Regions from separate parts of the Massilia sp. CFBP9026 genome, predicted to be linked through region 1. Evidence: riboswitches for the same ligand, from Rfam matches in the RefSeq annotation. Region 1 holds a riboswitch; each other region holds the start of a gene.
The links. Region 1 has a riboswitch for cobalamin ahead of SOM28_RS23030 (TonB-dependent receptor family protein). Riboswitches for the same ligand answer to the same signal wherever they lie in the genome.

Region 1 (3,269 bases):
GACCCAGCAGCGCCTGTACCTGAACAAGAACGTGGTGCTGGTCGATACCCCCGGCATGCTGTGGCCAAAGATCGCCATGGCCAGCGACGGCCTGATGCTGGCCGCCAGCCACGCGATCGGCACCAATGCGCTGGTCGAGGAAGAAGTGGCCGAGTACCTGGGCGAGCTGCTGCTGCAGCGCTACCCGCAGCTGCTCACCGCGCGCTACGGCTTCAAGACCGAAGGGATGGACGGCGTGGCGGTGGTCGAGGGTGTGGCGCAGCGTCGCGGCTTCCGCGTGCGCGGCGGCGACTACGACTACGAGAAGGCGGCGCATACCCTCTTGCAGGATTACCGCCAGGGCGCGCTGGGCCGCATCAGCCTGGAAACGCCCGAGTCGCGCGCGGCCAGCCTGGCCCAGCATGAGGCCGAGGTGGCCGAGAAGGCCCGCATCGCGGCCGAGAAGGCAGCCGCCAAGGCCGAAGAAGCGGCACGCGGCAAGCGCGGGACGTAAGGCGCGCCTCTAGCGTGCGTTTCCAGCGTTAGCCTCAAAACGTCGTACCCGCGAAGGCGGGTACCCAAGTGTGCCAGCGTTACGGTAGCTCACGCAGTACTTGGGTACCCGCCTTCGCGGGTACGACGTGCTGGCGGCGCAGCAGATTGCTTAAACCTGCGGCGGCTCTCCGAACCTGAAACTCGACACCGCCAGATTCCCCATGAACGCGTCTTCATGATAGACGCAGGCCGCCGCCTCCTGTTCGGCCGCCCCTAATGCCACCATCAGCGGAATCAGATGTTCCTCGCGCGGATGCGCCGCCCGTGCCTGTGGCGCCGTGTCCCAGCGCAGCAAGGCTTGTTCACGTTGCGACGGATCGAGTTCAAGCAGCGCGTGCTGCAGCCAGCCATCGAAGGCTTGCGAGGCTTCGCGCCCATTCGGCCCGAACTGGCGCAGGTTGTGGTACGACAGCCCGCTGCCGATGATCAGGATTCCCTCATCGCGCAGCGGCGCCAGCGCGCGGCCCGCCGCCAGGTGGGTGGCCGGATCGAGGTCGCGCCGGATCGACAGCTGCACCACCGGCATGCGCGCTTCCGGATAGACCGGGTACAGCATCGAGAACGTGCCATGGTCGAAGCCCCGTTCGGCGTCCAGCGCGGCCGGGTGGCCCGCAGCTTCCAGCAAGTCTGCCACGCGCCGCGCCAGTGCCGGCTCGCCCGGCGCCGGATACTTCACCTGGTAGGTGTGCGGCGGGAAGCCGCCGTAGTCGTAGATCATGCCGGGCGCAGTGCCCGACGACACCATGAACTGCGGCGTCTCCCAGTGGGCGGTCACGACCAGCACCGCGCGCACCGTCTCTCCAGCCTCGGCGCGCATGGCAGCCAGCGAGGCGGCCAGTTGGTCGTAGGCAGTACCGTACTGCTCGCGCATCCACGGCCAGGGGCCTCCGCCGTGAGAGACGAAGTAAGTGGGTAGACGTGCCATGGCAGCTCCTTATGAAGCATGAAAACAACGATGGTAGCCGATCCCGCGCCAAGCTGCCGGCGGCCGGGCAGGCCGCACCTTGTCAAGGTATAATCGCCCCGTTTTGGTGCTCTCGCGCACATCCAGGTGCGCGAAGTTAAACGGGAAACACGACATGGCCGCGCCACGCGCCGTCATGGAAGTGTGCTGCCCCCGCAACGGTCAACAAGCGCCGCGCTCCCATTCAACAGGCGTGGCGGACGGTCTCGACAACCACTGTGCATGACGCGCAGGAAGGTGAGGCCGTCATGCTTGCCAGCCCGGATACCGGCCAAACCAGGTGGAAGCGCCAGGCGCTTCCGTTGACTCCGGCCTGCGGGGAAGCAGGCCGGTGCCTTTTATCGAGAACACATTCATCATGATTTTTGCTGCCGCACCGCGCCGCGCGCCACTCGCACTGGCTTGCGCTTTCGTCCTGTCCGCCCCTTATGCCGCTGCCCAGGACACTGTCCCTTCAGTCCTCATCACCGGCCCGCGCTTCCCGGCCCAGGCCACGCCGATCGGCGCCACCGTCGTCACCGCCGAGCAGATCCGCAGCGCCGGCGCCACCGACGTGAACCAGGCGATCCGCAAGATCGGCGGCGTGTTCGGCCGCCAGAGCCTGGACGGCTCGCCGGACTTCGGCCTCGACCTGCGCGGCTTCGGCACCAATAGCGCCCAGAACACGGTGGTGCTGGTCGACGGCGTGCGCCTGAACGAGAACGAGCTGGCGCACACCGTGCTGTCGACCATCCCCGTGGACACGGTCGAGCGTATCGAGATCACGCGCGGCGGCAGCAGCGTGCTGTATGGCGACGGCGCAACCGGCGGCGTGATCAACATCGTCACCCGCCGCGGCGGTAGTGCCGGAACGCACGGCTCCCTGTTCGCCGAAGCCGGCCGCTTCGACCACCGCGACCTGCGCGCGTCGATTACCCATGGCGCCGGCCCCTGGTCGTTCGACGCCGCCGTGGCTGACCGCAGCACCGATAACTACCGCGACAACAACAAGTACGAACAGACCAGCTTCAGCGGCGGCTTGCAGTACGCCTATGCGCCGAACGGCCGCGCTGGCCTGCGCTTCGAGAGTTCGCGTTCCGACTCGCGCCTGCCAGGTTCGCTGACCGAAGCGCAGTTCCTGGCCATTCCGACCCAGACCAAGACGCCAAAGGACTTCGGCTCGCTCGACACCGATCGTGTGACCGCCTTCGTCGAGCACCGCATCGGCGCCTTCGAGCTGGCAGCCGAGCTGTCGCACCGCGAGCGCGAGGTCACGTCGACCTATGTCTCGACCCAGTTCGGCACGTCTGCTTCGCGCTACGAGGCCGAGCAAACCCAGTTCTCGCCGCGCCTGCGCCACACCCTCGATTTCGGCGACAAGCGCAACGAATTCGTCACCGGCATCGACCTGATCCGCTGGGACCGCAAGGTCACGTCCGACTACTCGGCCGGCGATGCGCGCCAGGACTCGAAAGCCTTCTACCTGCGCGACGAACTGCGCTGGAATGCGCCGCACAATGCCCGTCTGGCGGTTGGCGGGCGTCATGAGCGCTTCGAGAAGGACTACAGCGACCCGCTGGCTTTCCCGGCTGTCCTGGGCGAGCACCGCAAGCAGTCGCTCAACGCCTGGACCGTGGAAGGCAGCATCGACGTGATGCCGCAGGTAGCCGTGTTTGCCAAGGCCGGCCGCAGCTATCGCATCGCCAACATCGACGAGAACTCCTACCGTTCGACCCTGGACGTGCTGGAGCCGCAAACCTCGCGCGACCTGGAACTGGGCGTTAGCGCCGGC
Region 2 (3,269 bases), on a different contig from region 1:
CGCCCTTGGCCTGCAGTGCGGCGACGATATCGTCAAACTTGTCGCCGACATCCCAGGTAATGGCGGTCGCCTGGTTCGTGCCGGCGTACTCCGAGCGGTAGACGAACACCCGTGTGTTGCCGCTGCGGTAGAGCGCCATGTCGTCATCGCCGCCATCGCTCTCGACCGGCTTCAATCCCAGCACATTACCGTAGAACTCTCTTGCCGCAGCCATATCGCGTACGCCGACTGTTGCGGCCGCATCCATATTCGCCAGCATGATCGTCTCCATGGTGATGGTGGCGAATACTCTAGCGCGAACAGGTCCGGTACCGCGCACGCCTTGCTAGCGCCGGGCCGCCTTCAGGAACAGTCCATGCGCCGGCGCGAAGTTGGCATGCAGCGGCAGATAGGCCGCGCCGATGACCTTGGCCGTCATCCCGATCGTCCCCGCCATCACCAGCGGCCGCTCCGTGCCCTGCCAGCTGTAGCGCGTCATCTGCTCCTGCATCGCGGCGATCAGGCGTTCGAGCAGGGCGCGGCTGACGGCGCCATCGACGATCACGCCATCCAGGTCGAGCAGGCAGGCCGCGCCGGTGACGCCGAAGGTGATCGCATTGGCGGCTTCCTCGATCCATTGCCGGGTCACGGCTTCCCACGGCCCGCTCAACAGGCGTTCATCGCCGAACGCCAGCAGTTCCAGGCCGGCCTGCGCATGCATCTCTTCCAGCCGCACCAGCGAAGCCGCCCCGAGCAGCTGCGGCGCCACGCCGCGTTCCTCCGTTCCGGCCAGGCCAAGTGGCATCGAGCCGATCGCGCCGGCATTGCCGAACTGGCCGCTGTGCGGCTCGCCGTCGATCACCAGGCCGCCGCCGACCAGGGTGTCGACGAACACGTACAGATAGCTTTTCAGCTTGCGTCCGCGGCCGGCCACCAGTTCGGCCACGCAGGCCGCGATCGTGTCCTTGGCGAAGTCCACGCGCAGCGGCGTCATGGCTTGCAGGCGAACGCGCACGTCGACCCGGCGCCAGGCTTCTGCCTCTTGCGGCAACAGGCTTTCCAGGCCGTGCCAGGTGCCCAGCGTGAGCGGGGCGGCCAGGCCGATGCCGGTCAGGCGCGGCGCCAGTTCCGGGCCGAGGAAGTCGTCCACCTCGCGCAGCCTGGCGTCGATGGCGGCGAATACCTGTTCCACTTCGGGGCTGGCGTAGGGCGTCGACGACTGCCAGCGCAGCGCGCCCGTGAAATCGAGCAGGACCACGTCCAGTGCGCGCCGGCCGATCTGGATCCCGATCGAGAACGCGCCTTCCGGGTTCAGGGCGATCGGCTGCGACGGCTGGCCGACCTTGCCCCGCACCGCGTCGCGCTTGACCACCAGTTGCTCGTCCAGCAGGCGGTTGATGATCACCGAGGCCGTTTGGGTACTGAGCTTGGTCAGGCGCGCGACTTCGGCCTTGGGCAGGCTGCCGTGGGTGCGGATCGCCTGCAGCACGACCCGCTCGTTGTATTCGCGCATGCCGACCTGGTTCGAGCCGACGCTGCGCAGCAGCGGCATGGTGGCGGGATCAAAGGCGGTAGGCGGTGCGTTATCGGGCGGCATGGCGCGGGCGTTCAAGGGGAGGGACGGCTGGAAGCCGCCAGTATAAATCCATTCCCGGTAAATAAACCCGTGCGATTTATTTTTCAGGGCAATCTCGATTGCGGAAGAAAAATAATGCGGTGACAACTGGTCGAACTTGGCGGTAGAATCGCGCCCAATCAAGTGAATGGTGCCTTCCTGCTCGTCTGCAGGGAGGTGAAACGGGAAGCCGGTGACGTGCGCGATAGCATCGCGCGCCAGTCCGGCGCAGCCCCCGCTGCTGTAAGCCTGACGACTCCGATCGAACGCCACTGTGCCCTGTGCACGGGAAGGCAGGACCGGGGAAGGAAGACGGCGAGCCAGAAGACCGGCCATCCACGATGCATTCGTACGTCCCGGGGTGAGGGCGTGCCTGTTGGTTGTTCGCTGTTCCTTCTTTTGCTGCTCGTGCTATCGCCCATGCGGTCGTGCGCCCTCGTGGCGTGCGCGCACGCGTCCCTGTTCATCGTGAAGGATGGCGGCTGCCTGTTGTCATGCGCGCTTCAAGCGCGCAGCTAAAAGGTCGACGTTCACATGAACACGCTTTTCCTTGTCCGCATCTGCGCCGCATTGGCGTTCCTGCTCGCCTGCGCTTCCAGCAGCGCCGCGACCCTGTTCGCCGTGGTCACCGAGCGCGCCGCACCCGGCGCCATCGAGGCCGCCCACCGCCACCTGGCCAGCCATCCGCAAGACCGCATCCTGCTGCGCACCCCGGCCCAGCTGATGGCGGCGGGTGAGCGCGACGTGGCCAAGTGGATCGCCGGCGCCGACACCATCCTGGCGGTATCGCTGTTCGGCGACCCGGCGCGCCGCATGAAGGATGGGCTGGCGCGCCACGCCAGGCCGGCCACCGCGGTGCTGGCGCTGAACGGCGAGGCGACCCTGAACCTCATGACGCGCTCGCGCCACGGCAGCCTGGCCGGATTCTCGCCCGAGCTGCTGCGCCAGCTGGCGGGCGAGGCCCCGCCGCCGGCCGCGCTGCAGGCGGCCGACGCCGATCCCGCCGCCCGCCACTGGCTGGCCGCGCGCCGCGTGTGGCAGGCGGGCGGCGTCGACAACACAACGGAGCTGATGCGGCACCTGCTCGCGCCAGGCACGCCCCTGGCCGATCCGCAGCCCGAGCCCACCCTGCGCCTGCGCGTGGGACAGCGCGAGATGCAGGACGCCGCCGCCTGGGGCAATGCCTCGAAGCTCGGCCTGCAGGACCGGCCGACCGTGGTCGTGCTCGACCTGGCGAATATGGATGGCGTGGTGCCCGCGGCGCTGTGCCGCCGCATCGAGCAACTGGGCCAGCCCTGCGTGCAGCTGCTCACGCGCTGGGGCGGCGCCTCGCGCGAAGCGCTCGAGCGCCTGCCGCAGCTGGTCGCGCCGGCCAAGCCTGCGGCGCTGGTGGTGCTGCAGGACTTCGTGGTCGGCGCCGCCGAGGGCCGTGCGGCGGTGGACGAAGCCTTCAAGCGCCTGGACATCCCGGTGTTCAAGGCGATCCGCCTGTCGGACCGCACCGCGATGCAGTGGCAGCTGTCGCCCGATGGCCTGCCACCCGATTCGGTCCAGTACCGCGTGGCCCTGCCCGAGCTGCAGGGCATCAGCCAGCCGATGGTGGTGGCGGCCCTGGGCCAGCCCCAGCGCGACCGCCAGACCGGCATCGAGAACCGCCCGCCGGTACTGCTGCCGG
Region 3 (3,269 bases), on a different contig from region 1:
ATCAGCAGCGACCAGTCGGGCGTGAACTGCCAGGTCGTGTGCAGGTTCAGCAGCCCATAGCCGCCGAGGCGGCGGTTGTTGGCAGCATCGTCGAAGCGCTCGCCAGACACGGTCAGTTCAAGGCCGGTCTTGAGCGTGCCGATCGTGTAGTCAGCGCCGAAGTTGGCGTGCTTCTTCGCACGGCGCGCCAGTTGCTTGCCGGTGGTCTCGTCGCGCGGATCCTGCCAATCGAGGCTGGCGCGCAGGTCGACGCCCATCAGGCGGGTGCTGCCGGCCAGCGAGAAGCCCTCGAGCAGGCCTTCGTTGACGTTGTAGGCGCAGCTTTTGTTGGCGCCATCCGGGCATGGGGTGCTCGACACGATCATGTCGGTCAGGCGGTTGTGGAAGTAGGTCGCGTCCAGCTGGTAGCCGTTGCCGTCGTAGCGCAGGCCCACTTCGCGGTTGCGGCCTTTTTCGGGCTTGTTGGTTTCCAGGCCGTAGCCGGGGAAGTACAGCTCGTTGAAGGTCGGGGCGCGGAAGCTGGTGCCGACGCTGGTGGTGGCGCGCAGGCCGTTGCCGAAGTCATAGCCATAGCCGGCGGCGCCGGTGTTCTTGCTGCCGTAGACCGAGCGGTCGTGGCGCGCGCTGACGTCGACCAGGTGAGGGCCGCGCTTGGCCGAGTAGGCGGCCGCATACGAGTTGGTGATGCGCGAGCGCCGCATCGACGGCACTTCTTCCTTGCGGTGCGTGTACAGCAGTTGCAGCGTGTCGCGGCCGATGGCGATGTCGTTCTGCCAGCTGAACTCGTCCTGCTGGGTATCGATCTGGCTGGCGCCGGATGGCGTCGCGTTGGTGAAGTTGCCCGACTTGTCTTCCGAGCGCGCGTACTGCAGCGTGCTATGCCAGTTCGGCAGGATCTGGTTGCGGATGAAGACCGCGGCGGTGTTCAGGTCGTTATCGCTGTGGACGTCATAGTTGGCGGTGCCGCTGTCGTACTGGCTGAACAGGCGGCTGACCAGGAACTGGGCGCCGATCTCGTGGCCCGGCGCGAGCGCCATCGTCACGCGGCCGTTGGCGTTGCGGCGGCGGTAGCCGTCTTCGTCCGGGTTGTAGCCCGACGCGCCCGGGCGGGTGGACGAGAAGCCGTCCGAATCCTCGTAGCCGGCGCCGAAGGCGTAGCTGATCGCGTTCGGGCCGCCGCTGCTGCCGTAGATGCCAGCGTCGGCCTGGCGCGTGGCGTTGCTGCCCACGCCCACCGAGCCAGTGACGACTGGAGCACCTTCGCCCTTGCGGGTGAAGATCTGGATCACGCCGCCGATGGCGTCGGCGCCGTACAGGGTGCTGAGCGGACCGTAGACGATCTCGATGCGGTCGATGGCGCCCAGCGGGATGGCGTTCCAGCTGGCGGTGCCGGTGGTCGCCGAACCGAAGCGCACGCCGTCGACCAGGACCACGGACTGGTTGGCGTTGGCGCCGCGGATGAAGACGCTGGTGGTGGTGCCGGCCGCGCCGTTGCGCGAGATCTCGATGCCGCGCTGGCGGCGCAGGATGTCGGCCACCGAACCGGCGCCCGAGCGCGCGATTTCCTCGGCATCGATGACGGTGGTGTCGGCGATGACGTCGGCGGCGCGCTGCGCGCTGCGGGTCGCGGTGACGACGACGGTATCGGCGGTGGGGATGGCGTCAGGTGAAGGAACGTCAGCGACGGCGGCGGACGAGATGACGGCGAGGGCGAGCGAGACCGCGGCTGCTTGCCGGGTTACTGGGAAATTCATGAACTGTTTCTTATCAAAGGCAACCAGCCGACGTCCCCGTAGGCCAGATTGAACGGCATCGCGCGAGGCGACGCCACCTTTTGGCCGGTATCCGGGCTGACAAGTATGGCCGTCCGACCTTCCCATGCATGCGCACAGTGGTATGAGGAGACGGTTTGCCGCATGGCTCGGGGAGAGCATGCGGCACTTGCTTACCGTTGCGGGGGCAGCACACGTTGGCCCTTGATGGGGCTCGTGTTTCCCGTTTAACTGCGACTGCGAACGCAGGCGCGAGCACCAAAACGCGCTCATTATAAGGTCTTGTCAGGTTTCCAGCATCATCACTTCGCCGTAGTCAATCCGGTGTGCCGCCTGCGCGGCGCGCAGCGCGGCATCGGCCAGCGTGCCGCCGAGGTGCAGCGAGTGCATGAGGCGCATGGTGCCGGCGTGGCAGACGATGAGGGCCTGCGCATGTCCTTCGCGCCGGATGTCGGCATCGAAACCGGCCACGCGTGCGGCCACGTCCATCACGCTTTCACCGCCGCCGGGACGGTAGTGCAGCAGGTCGGCGCTCCAGGCATCGATCTCGCTGCGGGGGATGTCGTCCCAGCTGCGCATTTCCCAGGCGCCGAAGTCCATTTCGGCCAGGCGCGCGTCGAAGGCTGGCGCTGGCGAGAGCCGCTGCGCCAGGACCGCGCTGCGCGCGAGTGGACTGGCGTAGACCGGCATCGCGCCGGGCAGTCCCTGGTTCGCCAATGAGGCCAGCACCCGTTCGACGTCGGCTTCGTTCGCCGCGAGGTCGCTGCGGCCGTAGCAGTGCCCGGCCGGCACCTCGGGCCGTGGGTGGCGCACCAGGTAAATACGCATCAGGCCAGCGCGCCGCGTCCGAGCGTGGCGAGCACCGCAATATAGATGGCTACTTCGGCCAGCTGCTGCACGGCGCCGAGGCAATCGCCCGTATAGCCGCCCAGCCGGCGCGTGAACTTGCGCGCCAGCCAGCGCGTGGCCAGCATGGCTGCCAGCACCGAGGCGACGATTGCGGCCAGGTCGAGCAAGCCGAAGGCCAGCAGCGCGAGCGCGGGCACGAGCACGGTGAGCGCGGCGATGCCGAATTCCCGGTCGCTCATGCGCACCGCCAGCGGCTTGGCCTTGCCCTCGGCGCGGGCGTACTCCATCTGCCAGATCAGGGACGTGGCGGCCAGTCGCGAGAGCGGATGGGCCAGCAGCAGGGCGCCGATGGCGCTGGCTGGCGGCAGGCTGGCAAGCGCGGCCAGCTTTGCGCCGAGCATGCACACGATGCCGATCGCGCCGTAGGCGCCGACGCGTGAATCCTTCATGATCTCGAGCGCGCGTTCCTTCGTCATGCCGCCGCCCAGGCCATCGCAGGTGTCGGCGAAGCCGTCTTCATGGAACGCGCCGGTGAGGTAGATGGTGGCTGCGGTGGACAGCACGGCCGCCACCGCCGCCGGCAACCACTGCGCGGCCACCAGGTAGACGGACGCGCCGATGGCGCCCACCACCACGCCTACCAGCGGG

Region 2: linked by a shared signal. The riboswitch ahead of SOM28_RS24440 (cobaltochelatase subunit CobN) and the one ahead of SOM28_RS23030 (TonB-dependent receptor family protein) in region 1 are both predicted to bind cobalamin.
Region 3: linked by a shared signal. The riboswitch ahead of SOM28_RS26135 (TonB-dependent receptor domain-containing protein) and the one ahead of SOM28_RS23030 (TonB-dependent receptor family protein) in region 1 are both predicted to bind cobalamin.

The regions. Positions count from the first base shown of each region.
Region 1 covers NZ_JAXCWH010000011.1:107,664-110,932, forward strand. The annotation lists gene ylqF (ribosome biogenesis GTPase YlqF) at 1-493, shown strand, start outside; gene SOM28_RS23025 (DODA-type extradiol aromatic ring-opening family dioxygenase) at 644-1,459, opposite strand; cobalamin riboswitch at 1,547-1,788, shown strand; gene SOM28_RS23030 (TonB-dependent receptor family protein) at 1,857-3,269, shown strand, end outside.
Region 2 covers NZ_JAXCWH010000013.1:99,601-102,869, reverse strand. The annotation lists gene SOM28_RS24450 (VOC family protein) at 1-259, opposite strand, end outside; gene SOM28_RS24445 (ROK family transcriptional regulator) at 326-1,576, opposite strand; cobalamin riboswitch at 1,727-1,945, shown strand; gene SOM28_RS24440 (cobaltochelatase subunit CobN) at 2,129-3,269, shown strand, end outside.
Region 3 covers NZ_JAXCWH010000019.1:9,028-12,296, forward strand. The annotation lists gene SOM28_RS26135 (TonB-dependent receptor domain-containing protein) at 1-1,754, opposite strand, end outside; cobalamin riboswitch at 1,820-2,050, opposite strand; gene SOM28_RS26140 (histidine phosphatase family protein) at 2,058-2,600, opposite strand; gene SOM28_RS26145 (adenosylcobinamide-GDP ribazoletransferase) at 2,600-3,269, opposite strand, start outside.